Regions from separate parts of the Hoeflea sp. AS16 genome, predicted to be linked through region 1. Evidence: riboswitches for the same ligand, from Rfam matches in the RefSeq annotation. Region 1 holds a riboswitch; the other holds the start of a gene.
What was found. Region 1 has a riboswitch for thiamine pyrophosphate ahead of WNY80_RS05325 (YkoF family thiamine/hydroxymethylpyrimidine-binding protein). Riboswitches for the same ligand answer to the same signal wherever they lie in the genome.
Positions count from the first base shown of each region.

Region 1 (5,754 bases):
CGCAGCCGGATGGTCCGAGGATCGATACGAACTCGCCTTTTTCGACGCGGAGCGAAATGTCATCGAGCACCGGCGTGCCGCCCAGCGTCAGGGAAACATTTGTGATGTCCAGCGCATTCATGGCGCAGCCCCCGCATGGCGCCAGCCCAGGACCAGCCGTTGCAGCAGCGCAGTGGCGCCGAACAGCAGCAGCGTCAGCAACGAGCTGATCACCACCGCGGCCAGCATCAGGTCGGGGCGAAAGCTGTTCTTGGCGTTGAGAATGACAATGCCGAGGCCGGCGCGGGCGCCGACATATTCAGCGAATATTGCCGCCACCACCGCATAGGTGATCGAGATCCGCAGACCGGCGAAGAAATAGGGCATTGCCGAGGGAAACCGGGCGCGGCGGAAGATACTCCAGCGCGAGGCACCCATCGAGCCGAGCAGCGCCTCGATGTCGGGTTCGGTGGACGCGTAGCCATCGACCAGTGCCACCAGCATCGGGAAGAAGGTGACCAGCGCCACCAGCAGGATCTTTGGCGTCAGCCCGAAACCGAACCACAGCACAACCAGTGGTGCAATCGCCACCAGCGGCAGGGTCTGGCTGATGACGAAGACCGGAAACAGCGCCCGTCTGAGCTTCGGGGTGAAATCGATCAGCAGCGACAGCAAAAACGCCACTGAAACAGAGAAGGCGAAGCCGGTCAGCGTCGCCTGCAGTGTCGGCAAGGTGTTGGCCCACAGCATGGCGCGGTTGACCACGATCTGCTCGGCCACCCGCGACGGCGCGGGCAGCACCAGCGCCGGGATGCCCGACAGCCGCACGTAAAGCTCCCACACACAAAGCGCGGTGAGCACACTGAGAATGGCCGGCAGGCCCTGGATAAGCCTTGCCGCCGGAGTACCGGACGGAGAATGAGCCATGAGATCAGCTGATCGACGGGCTGTTGGCTGAAACCGTCAGGTCGATGGTGACGTGACCGGCGGGTGGCCCGAAGCGGCAGAAGGCTTCCTGCAGGGTGGCAAACACCGGGCCTGAATCGCCGATCAGCCGTGTGCAGAAATTCTTCGACCGGTCGAAGGTGCCGCTCTGTTTGAGAAAATCGATGCAGCCCATGATTTCGGCCATGTGGTCACCGGCACCCATCACGTAGAGCGAGAACTGCGCCCGCGCGGTCTCCCCGGTCATCGGTGCCTCAGTCAGCGCGGCAAGGGCCCCGGCCTGGCGACTTTCGAGCGGTTCGGACGGGTTTGCCAATGCACCGGTCTGGCAGATCGGGTCATCCGGCTCGCCGGGGCATCCGCGCGACAGCGTGGCGCGAAGCACGACGTGATGCCGGGAGGCTGCAACCGCGACATAGAGATCGCGCAGCGCCGGAAACAGCACTTCGGGTGGGCCGACAATCAGGGTGGAAATATCGTCGGTCTCGATCCTGAGCCGCTCGCGGTAGGGATCGAGCGCCTCAAGCGACGACAAAATCACGTCCACGAACCCGTCGGTCATGGGGTAAAGGGATACTTGCGCGCCTGCGAACATCTTGGTTCCTCCTTGCTACGCTGGCATTATCCAGATCAGCTTCGAGGGTCCGTGGGCTTGGCGCCCGCATCTCAGCCGCGGCTCTACGCGGCACCCCTGTGGTGAGGCGCATTCAACAGGATTTGCATGCAAATGCAAGGGCTTTTGTCTCTCCCTGCGGTTTTTCAGTTGTCTTGGAGATGGCAAGGCCGGCAGGTTATCCAATCCATGGCATGATCGCCAACCTTTCGACGCTCACCACACACGCCCACCAGTGACCGGCTACCGCGCCAGGTGGGCCGCCACCATGGCGGTCGGCAGCGACTTCGCCCGGTCAACAAACGCATGAAAGAGCCCCAGTCAGAGCGCCTTCTGCCAAGTTCAGATCAAGGCAGCATTGCCTTACGGCCTGACAGGGCTGTGCAGGCGTCGTGGCCGTCGTGGCCGTCGGCAGGACCCTTGGAGACAGGCCCTCCGCGGTCCATGCCGTCAAGATGCTCGCCCCAGACGGTGTCCTTGTTGCGCCCGGAAATCTTGGATCGGTAAAGAGCGATGTCCGCCGTCTTTGTGCACTCCAGCAATGACGTTCCGGCCTGGGGAGCGATTGCGATACCGGCCGAGAACGACAAGGCGACGTCCCCCAGCTCGGCAATGGTCAGGGTGGCAAGTTCGTGCCGCCACTGCGCACAACGTTCGAGCGCGGAATCGCGGGCGGTGGCGGGCAACACGATGAGGAATTCCTCGCCACCATAGCGGAACGCGAATTCTGCGCCTTTCAGGCTATCGCCGAGGATCTTGGCAAAGGACGACAGGACGTTGTCGCCGACATCGTGCCCATAGCGGTCGTTGACCTGCTTGAAGTAATCGAGATCCACGATGATCAACGATACCGGCGCATTCTCGCTCGCGCTCGCCAGCACAGGCGGGATGACGGTGCTGGCGTGACGGCGATTGAAGAGGCCGGTCAGGTGGTCCCGAAAAGCCTGCTGTTCCAGTTTTTGCTGCAGCCGCAGATTTTCTTCAAGGCGCAGCGTCAGCGCTTCCCCGGCGTCCAGAAGGCTTTTCTGCGCGGCTTCGCGGGCGGTGACGTCGCGCAACACGATCATGACACTGCCTTGCCGGCCCCATTGCTCCAGCGGCTGGACGGACACCTCGAAAGTCTTTTCCATGGCGTCGAAGTGAATGATCGGCTTCGCGGGTCCGGTCTGTATGTCTTCTGCGATGAAGGCCATCAGCGGGTGGGTGGGCGGAAGTTTCGTTCCCACGGTATCTGCACTGAACCCTGTCAGCTTTTCTGCCGCGGGATTGGTCTCGAGAACCAGGCCGCTCGGTTCCAGCACCACGATCGGGTCCGGCAAAACCGAGAAAATGATGTCCCGGGCAATAGGCGGTGCAATAAACAGCTTTCCGCGATGCTGTGCAAAAAGCACCGCCAGCACGGTCGCGCTGAAGGCAAAGGGCGTCGGATCATCGTTGAAGAGCCGGAATTCGAACAGGACGAAAGCCGCATTGCATGCCCAGGGCACACATGTTGCAACCAGGAGCGCGATCATTTGGCGCCTGTGCAGACGAGCAGCGTGCTTCAACTGGGAAATCGACATCAGGCAGGCAATCAGCATGCACAGATACATTCCCCCCAACAACGCGTAAAACAGCCATCCGTAGGAGAAGCTCGGCCGTTCTATGTTGATGATTTCCACATAGAGCCAATGATGATAGCCATCCGTCAACGCAGCGAAACCCGCAATCGCAGTGATCACGAGCATGATGGTGATTGACCGGCGCCTGGTGAATTGACTGAAGCCTGCATGATCAAGAAAACCTGCCGACCAGAACAGCGGCGTCGCAATGATGCCGAACCAGGCGAGTCGGTTGAAGAGGACCTTGTCCGCCAGTTCCGCACTGTTGAGTCGAAGCACGACCATGGCGATCCACCAGATCGATGCCACGGCAGCCAGCCCGAAGGCTGTTCGCCCGGGTGCTTCCGGCGACGTGATGATTCGTCCGACCAAAAGGATCACGAGCATCGCGATCACAAGCAGGATCGGGGTGGAAAAGTTCATCGTCAATCCTTCAGGCAATCCGGCAGAGCGGGCTTTCCGCCGCACTGTCCGGATATTTCTGCTCCAGTCATACGCGAGTTTTCCTAACGAAGCTTTGCCATCCGTCCGGCGTCCGGCGGCTATCCCGCGCGCCCTCCTCTTTAAGCCCTTCGCCGCTTGCCCCGTTTTTCACCGCATGAAACGTCGCTCATTTCTCGGATTGTCCGCGCTCGCCGCCCTGTCATTGCTGACCTTCTTGGCCGGTTGCTGGGGTTGCGGTATTGATTATCACCAGCGCCGGACTTCCGGCGGTAACTTGTAAAATGCGTTTCATGACAAAAGCTCACGAGAGCATTTCGCCTGACTGCGTCAGGCCCGGTGATCCATCAACTGGTTCGGTGATGTGATGTCAGGGAAGCCGAACCCCGGCCTCCCTGACGATGTTTGTGACTGGTTCATTGCATTAATCTTGGAAATTGCCAGGTCTAGTGCGAGCGCACCGGACCGAGGAACGAGACTTTGATCTTGCCGGAATAGGCGTTCATCTTGGCGCCAAACAGGGCGTGGTGCTTCTTGGCCAGGTAGGAATATTCGCTTCCGCGGCAGTCGAGCATTTTGATCTGCCGATAGCCCGAGCGGCGCAGGTTTTCGGCACCGCTGCGGCAATCCTTGCGGCTCACCTTGACCACTTCATTCTTGCGGCCGTTGCGGTGATCGCGAACCTTGTCCTGCTTGCCGGCACGGTGGTCGCGGGTCTGGGCTTGCGCCGGAGCCCGGTGGTCACGCAGCTTGAATTCAACAGTGCCGCGGTGATCGCGGACGGTGCTGGATGAATCCCGCGCCTGAACCGGTGTCTGGATCATCAGCGTTGTCAGGGTGACGGCGGTGAGGGCGAGAATGGATTTGTTGAACATTGTCTGGCTCCGGGTGTGGTGTGTTTCAATGACCTCACCTTGATCCCCCTCGCTTGAACCGTTTCTGAAGCCACCATTCATGAACGGTTCATGTGGCCTTGGTGACTTGCAGGCCGAGGCCCCCTGCAAAGTTGCGGCCGCCGTAAAACAGTGCGAAAACTCGATTTATGGCCAACCAACCGTGCTGTATTGCGGACCCGAATCCATGAAATACATCCTCCCGCTTTTGGTCGTGCTTATCTCGTCGGCATCCCCCGCCAATGCGAAGACCATCTGCACCCTTATTGCCGATGCGGAATCCGGAGAGGTGTTGCTCAGCCAGGGTGATTGCAGCACCCGGGTCACCCCCGCCTCGACCTTCAAGATCCCGCTCGGCCTGATGGGATTTGATTCAGGCTTTCTCACCACGATCAACGCACCGGTTCTGCCCTTCAAGCCCGGAGACCCAGATTGGGGCGGCAGGAACTGGACGCAGCCAACCGATCCGGCCCGGTGGATGAAATATTCGGTGGTCTGGTATTCCCAACGGCTTACCGCTGATCTCGGTATCGGAAAGCTGCAGAAATACGTGCAGGCTTTCGACTATGGAAATGCAGATATCTCCGGCGATCCGGGCAAGAACAACGCGCTCGAACGCTCCTGGATCAGTTCCTCGCTGAAGATCGCGCCGCTGGAGCAGGTCGCCTTCCTGCGCAAACTCGTCAATCGCGGTTTGCCGGTTGCACCCCGCGCCATGGATCTGACCATGGCAATTGTCGAAGCCACACCTGCGGGCGATGGCTGGAGAGTGTTCGGCAAGACCGGCGCCGCCTATCCCCGGCAGGCGGATGGATCTTTTGACAGGGCAAAGAGCTGGGGCTGGTTCGTCGGATGGGCCACAAAGGGAGATCGGACAGTGGTTTTTGCCCGGCTCAATCAGGATGAAAAGCGCGAGAAAGGCTCCGCCGGGATCAGGAACAGGAAGGCTTTCCTCAAACAGTGGCCCGAGCTGATATCTTCCATTCGCTGATCGCCAGGCATGCAATCAGGGCCGGCAAATTCCGTCTTGCCTTGACGCTTCAGCCCTCGCCCCCATATTTCACCGCATGAAACGCCGCTCCTTTCTCAAATTTTCAGCGCTCGCCGCCCTGTTCGGTCTTGGCGCATCGGGGACCGCAATGGCTGTCGCACGCACTTCCAATCCCTATCATTCGGGGCCGGTCAGCGATCATTTCGACGGCACCCGGTTTTTCAATCCCGACGGCGCGGCCCCCAAGGGGTTTTCCGACCTGCTGAAATGGAAATTCGGCGGCAACCAGGC
Region 1 is NZ_JBBMQQ010000002.1:3,589-9,342, reverse strand. It holds gene WNY80_RS05335 (ABC transporter ATP-binding protein) at 1-121, opposite strand, end outside; gene WNY80_RS05330 (ABC transporter permease) at 118-906, opposite strand; gene WNY80_RS05325 (YkoF family thiamine/hydroxymethylpyrimidine-binding protein) at 911-1,519, opposite strand; TPP riboswitch at 1,514-1,627, opposite strand; gene WNY80_RS05320 (diguanylate cyclase) at 1,885-3,525, opposite strand; gene WNY80_RS05315 (hypothetical protein) at 3,422-3,862, shown strand; gene WNY80_RS05310 (hypothetical protein) at 4,026-4,454, opposite strand; gene blaOXA (class D beta-lactamase) at 4,660-5,463, shown strand; gene WNY80_RS05300 (MBL fold metallo-hydrolase) at 5,612-5,754, shown strand, end outside.

Region 2 (5,754 bases), 140 kb from region 1:
GGTGCCGGGCTCGCCCTTGACCAGGAGCGGCCGCTCGAGCCGGATCGCCGCGTTGACCGCAACGGTGAGATCCTTTTCCGCGACATAGGCGGATGTGCCTTCAAACTGCATATTTCCTCCATGCACCACATTTCCGGCGGCTTGGTTCCATACCGTCTTCAACACCACACTCGGGCGCGTGACGCAACCCGTTCGCGAGATCGGCAGTGTGTGCAAAGTCAGCAGTTTGCGCCAGATCAAGGCAACGCCCGCAACGGCGGGACAGGATGATCGTGACCTGCGCATCGCATCAATTGGAGAATGACATGACGCTTTACCACATTCATCTGGTCATGGCCCGCAACAAGGAATTCCCCGATGGCAATGTCCATCGCGGCTATGACATCCATGCACCGCTGGATAAGGACGGTCATCTCGACAAGGAAGCCTGGGAAAAGGATCCGTCATCGGCAACCGTTGTGCGCTTCTGGGATGGTGAACGCTCCGAGTTGGGCTATCTCGTCCATCATCCGAAAGGCGGCTGGGTATTCGACTATGACCCCGCCGACGAAAGTGATGACGAAACCGGTTTCCGGCTCTCCAACCACGTCTTCAAGACCGGGGAATACATCTCGATCCGCGATCACGGTGCGGACGAACTGCATACGTTCGTCATCGCTTCGGTCACAAAGGCCGATTGAAACATCAGCCCCTGCGCTGGTGAATGCATGTTGCGCTCAAGCGGCCTCCGCTGAGCGCAACTTTCTTGTCAGCTGCCCTCGATTTCCTCTCGCAGGATCTCGAGTTCCATCCATTCGCCTTCCATCGCCTCGATCTCGCTCCTGAGCGCATCATGGGTCTTGGCGCGCGCCGCAAACCCGTCCGGGTCCTTGGCAAACAGCGCCGGATCAGCCATTTCCGCCTCGATTTTCGCGAGCTTGGCCTGCGCTTCCTCGATCTTGCCGGGAAGCGACTCCAGCGCAAATTTCTGCTTGTAGGAAAGCTTGCGCGATGAATCCCGGTTGGCCGCCTGGGATTTGGGCGCCGAAGCCGTGTTGCCGGCCTCCTGTGCCGCCCGGGCCTTTTTCTCCCGCGCCTCCGTGCCGCGTTGCGTCAGCATGTCGGAATATCCGCCGGCATAGGCGATCCATCGCCCGTCCGGTTGCGACGGATTCGCCGGCGCCAGGGTCGATGTGACCGTCCGGTCGAGAAAATCACGGTCATGGCTGACCAGGATCACGGTTCCCGGATAGGAGGCGACAACTTCCTGCAGCAGGTCCAGCGTCTCCATGTCGAGATCGTTGGTCGGCTCATCGAGGATCAGCAGGTTGGAAGGCCGCGACAGGATCCGCGCCAGCACCAGCCGCGCCTTCTCGCCGCCCGACAGGTTGCGGATCGGGGTCCGTGCCTGCTCCGGCTGGAACAGGAAATCCTTCATGTAGCCGGTGACATGCTTGGCTTCGCCATTGACGATCAGGCTGTCGCCACGCCCGTCGGTGAGATAATGCGCCAGTGTTTCGTCCGGATTGAGCACTTCGCGGCGCTGGTCCAGAACCGCGATGTCAAGCTTCGATCCGTGCCGGACAAAGCCGGTGTCGGTTTCAAGTTCGCCGATCAGCATTTTCAGAAGCGTCGTCTTGCCCGCGCCGTTGGGGCCGACAATACCGATGCAGTCACCGCGATTGATCCGCATCGAGAAATCGCGCACCACTGCCGGCGCATCGCCATAGCTCTTCGAGATGCCTTCCGCTTCTATCACCAGCTTGCCCGAATCGCGGCTCTCGGCAACCTGTGCATTGATCCGCCCCTGCGGACCCTTGTGACCGCGATGCTCGGCCCGCATGGTCTTGAGATCCGACAGCCGCCGCATGTTGCGCTTGCGCCGTGCCGTCACGCCATAGCGCAGCCAGTGCTCCTCGCGCTCGATCTGCCGCCCGAGCTTGTGCTGCTCCAGCTCTTCGGCTTCCAGTACGGAATCCCGCCAGGCCTCGAAATGCGCAAACCCACGATCAAGCCTGAGCGACCGGCCACGGTCGAGCCAGACGGTGGCCCGACTGACCCGTTCAAGAAACCGCCGGTCATGCGAAATCACCAGCAGCGCACCGCGGCTGCGCGTGAGTTCCTCTTCCAGCCACTCGATGGTTGGCAGGTCGAGATGGTTGGTCGGCTCGTCCAGAAGCAGGATATCCGGCTCCGGCGCCAGCACCCGCGCAAGCGCCGCCCGGCGGGCCTCGCCGCCCGAAAGCGTCTGCGGATCGGCTTCCCCGTCAAGGCCGAGATGCTCGAGAAGATAACTGACCCTGTGCGGATCGTCGCTCGGGCCAAGCCCCGCTTCCGCATAGGCCTGAACCGTCGAAAAGCCTTCGAAGTCAGGTGCCTGCGGCAGGTAGCGGATGGTCGAGGACGGATGCCTGAAAACCTCGCCCGATTGTGGCTCAACCTGTCCGGCGGCGATCTTCAGCAGTGTCGACTTGCCCGAACCGTTGCGACCGACAAGGCAGATCCGGTCGCCCGGTTCCACCTGCAACTCCGCCCCGTCAAGCAGTGGCGTCCCTCCAAAGGAAAGCGTGATGTCGTCAAGTTTCAGAATGGGAGGCGCCATGCTCAGGCTCCGGAAAAATCATGAGGGCGGGCGACGATGAGGGCGCGTCCGGACACAAGGCTGGCGGTCAGACGCCCCTCGGCCACATTCGAGATGGTGCGTGACGCGCCAAATGCAATATCGGCATTGTCGAGCGGATACTTCGCCCCCGACAGGCTGAGCCCGTTCAGCGCCGTGAATGCAACAACCGAAAACAGCGACCCGGCGGGAAGATCGAGATCGCGCGATCCGGGCAGCAGCGGAACCGCCTCCTCCACGCCGGAGGTCAGCACCACATCCAGTCCCCGTTCGGCAAGCGTAACGGCCTGCAGCAGGTGCGACAGCGCATGGTCGGTGCGCGCACCGCCAAAGGAGCCGACCAGGATCAGCCGGGTGGCGCCACGCTCGATCGCCTGTTCGATGGCCAGTTCGCCGTCGGTGAAGTTCTTTTCCGCAGGGAACGGCAGCCGCGGGATAGCCGCATGCCGTGTGGTCAGATCAGGGGAAGTTGAATCGAAATCGCCCACCCACAATTCGGGCGTCATCCCGAGCGCTTGCGCGTGCGCCATGCCGCCATCGGCAGCAATCGCCCGCGCGCCCCCGGTCAGTGCCAGAACCCGGTCGTCAATCTCGAGCGCCCCGCCCAGCAGGATTGCAAAAGTGGAATGTGAACTCATGGCGCAAGCCAATAGCAGCTTTGCGCGCACTTGCCAGCGTCTGGAAGAAATTCTATGTCTTGTCTCGCTCTAACGGGGTGCCTGGCGTCTGCCATGCTGAGAGACCAGATGGTCAACCCGAAGAACCTGATCCGGTTTGTACCGGCGGAGGGATTAGACGTGCACATCGCGCCTATTCCTGTTTTTTCTGAACCAAAGGAGGCGCGATCCAATGCGCAATTACAGATTTGTCCCTGCTGCACTGGCAGCTCTTTTTCCCTTCTTCGCCACGCCCGCCATCAGTGCCGACAAGACATTGACGGTCTACACCTATGAAAGCTTCATTGCCGAATGGGGTCCCGGCCCGAAGATCGAGAAAGCCTTTGAAGCCGAGTGCGGCTGCGATCTCAAATGGGTCGGCGTTGCCGATGGCGTCGCACTCTTGAACCGCCTCAAGCTCGAAGGTGACAAGGCCGAGGCAGGCATCGTGCTCGGACTGGACACGAACCTGGTTGCCGAAGCCAAGGCCACCGGCCTGTTTGAAGACCATGGCCTGTCAACAGACGCGGTTTCCGTTCCCGGCGGCTTCAGCGACGAGGTGTTCATTCCCTATGACTACGGCCATTTCGCCGTGATCTATGACACCGAGACCATCGCCACTCCGCCAGCAAGCCTCAAGGACCTGGTCGAAGGCGACCCGGACCAGAAGATCGTCATTCAGGATCCGCGCACCTCGACGCCGGGCCTGGGCCTGCTGCTGTGGATGAAATCGGTCTATGGCGATGACGCCGCCGCGGCCTGGGAAAAGCTCTCCAAGCGCGTCCTGACCGTCACGCCGGGCTGGTCGGAAGCCTATGGCCTGTTCACCTCGGGCGAAGCGCCGATGGTTCTCTCCTACACCACCTCGCCCGCCTACCACATGGTCGCCGAGGAGACGAACCGCTACCAGGCAGCCGAATTCTCCGAAGGCCATTACCTGCAGATCGAGGTCGCAGGCCTGCTCGCCAACGCACCGGACAAGGATCTGGCACGTCAGTTCCTGGGCTTCATGATGACCCCGGGCTTCCAGAACGAGATTCCCACCAACAACTGGATGATGCCGGCCGCTGAAATCACCATGGAGCTCCCGGAAGCTTTCGCCACACTGGTCTCGCCGGAAAAGACGTTCCTCTACTCGCCTGAGGAAGTGGCGGAGAACCGTGCTGCCTGGATCGAGGAATGGCTTGGCGCCATGAGCCGCTGATCCCCTTGCCATGCTGACCCGGGCCGAGCACCGCACATCACGAATGGCAGGCATTGCCGCTCTGCTGTGCGTCGGCCTGGCGTTGGCGGTGCCGGTGGCGGTTCTCGTGTCTCACGGCGGTGGGGCCGGATTGTCATCGGGTCAGGGCGATTACCTACTCCGCATCACCCGCTTCACCCTGCTGCAGGCGGGTCTCTCGACCCTTCTCAGCGTGGCTTTCGCGGTGCCTCTGGCCCGCTCCCTTGCCCGCCGCCCCGTCTTTCCGGGGCGGCGCTGGCTGATCAACCTGTTTGCCGTACCGCTTGGATTGCCGCCCCTGGTGGCCGCCCTCGGGCTGATCGAGATCTGGGGCCGCAATGGCATCGCCAACAAGGGCCTGTCCGTTCTTGGTGTCGAAACCCCGTTTTCCATCTACGGCCTCAGCGGCATTCTCATCGCCCACGTGTTCTTCAACCTGCCGCTTGCCGTCCGGCTGATCCTGCCCACGATCGAACGCCTGCCGCCGGAATACTGGAAGACCGCCGCCAATCTCGGCATCGGCGGCCTTTCCCTGTTCCGCCTTGTCGAATGGCCGGCCATGCGCCGCGCCGCGGCGGGCGCTGCCGGACTGGTGTTCATGCTCTGCGCCACATCCTTCACCCTCGTGCTGGTGCTCGGCGGCGGACCGGCGGCAACCACGCTGGAAGTCGCGATCTATCAGGCGCTGCGCTTTGATTTCAATCCGGGCCGGGCAGTGCTGCTCTCGCTCGTGCAGGTCGGCCTGACCCTGGTGGTGATGCTGGCGCTCAGGCTGATCTCGGTTCCCACCGATACCGGAGACACCAAGGGCGGCGCCACGAACCGACCGGATGCAAGAGGCGGCCTGCATGCCGTCCCGGATGCGATGCTGATCGGCCTGGGTGGTTTTTTCGTTGGCGCACCGATGATCGCCGTGATCGTTTCCGGATTGAACGCCGATATCTCCCGCCTGCTTGGCGACAGCCTGTTCTGGCGCGCCACGGCAACCAGCCTGCTGATCGGTGTCGCCGCCGCGTCCCTGTCGGTCCTGCTTGCCAGCCTGTTGGTGCGGGCCCGCTATTCGGCCGACACCCCGCCCCGCTCACCCATGATGGGCTTGCTGGCGGGATTGTCGGGTGCGGCCGGATCGCTGACGCTTCTTGTCCCACCCGTCGTTCTCGGCGCCGGATGGTTCCTCATGCTTGGCGGCGGCACGGGGCAATTGCTCGCGCCCCTGGCGGTGATCATTCTGGTCAACGCGCTGATGGCGCTGCCATTCGTCATGCGGGTGATCGAGC
Region 2 is NZ_JBBMQQ010000002.1:145,144-150,897, reverse strand. It holds gene WNY80_RS06040 (MoxR family ATPase) at 1-111, opposite strand, end outside; gene WNY80_RS06035 (hypothetical protein) at 306-680, shown strand; gene WNY80_RS06030 (ABC-F family ATP-binding cassette domain-containing protein) at 749-2,581, opposite strand; gene WNY80_RS06025 (thiamine diphosphokinase) at 2,584-3,237, opposite strand; TPP riboswitch at 3,301-3,407, shown strand; gene thiB (thiamine ABC transporter substrate binding subunit) at 3,449-4,459, shown strand; gene WNY80_RS06015 (thiamine/thiamine pyrophosphate ABC transporter permease ThiP) at 4,503-5,754, shown strand, end outside.
Region 2: it holds a riboswitch for thiamine pyrophosphate, as region 1 does, so the genes downstream of both, thiB (thiamine ABC transporter substrate binding subunit) here and WNY80_RS05325 (YkoF family thiamine/hydroxymethylpyrimidine-binding protein) in region 1, are expected to answer to the same signal.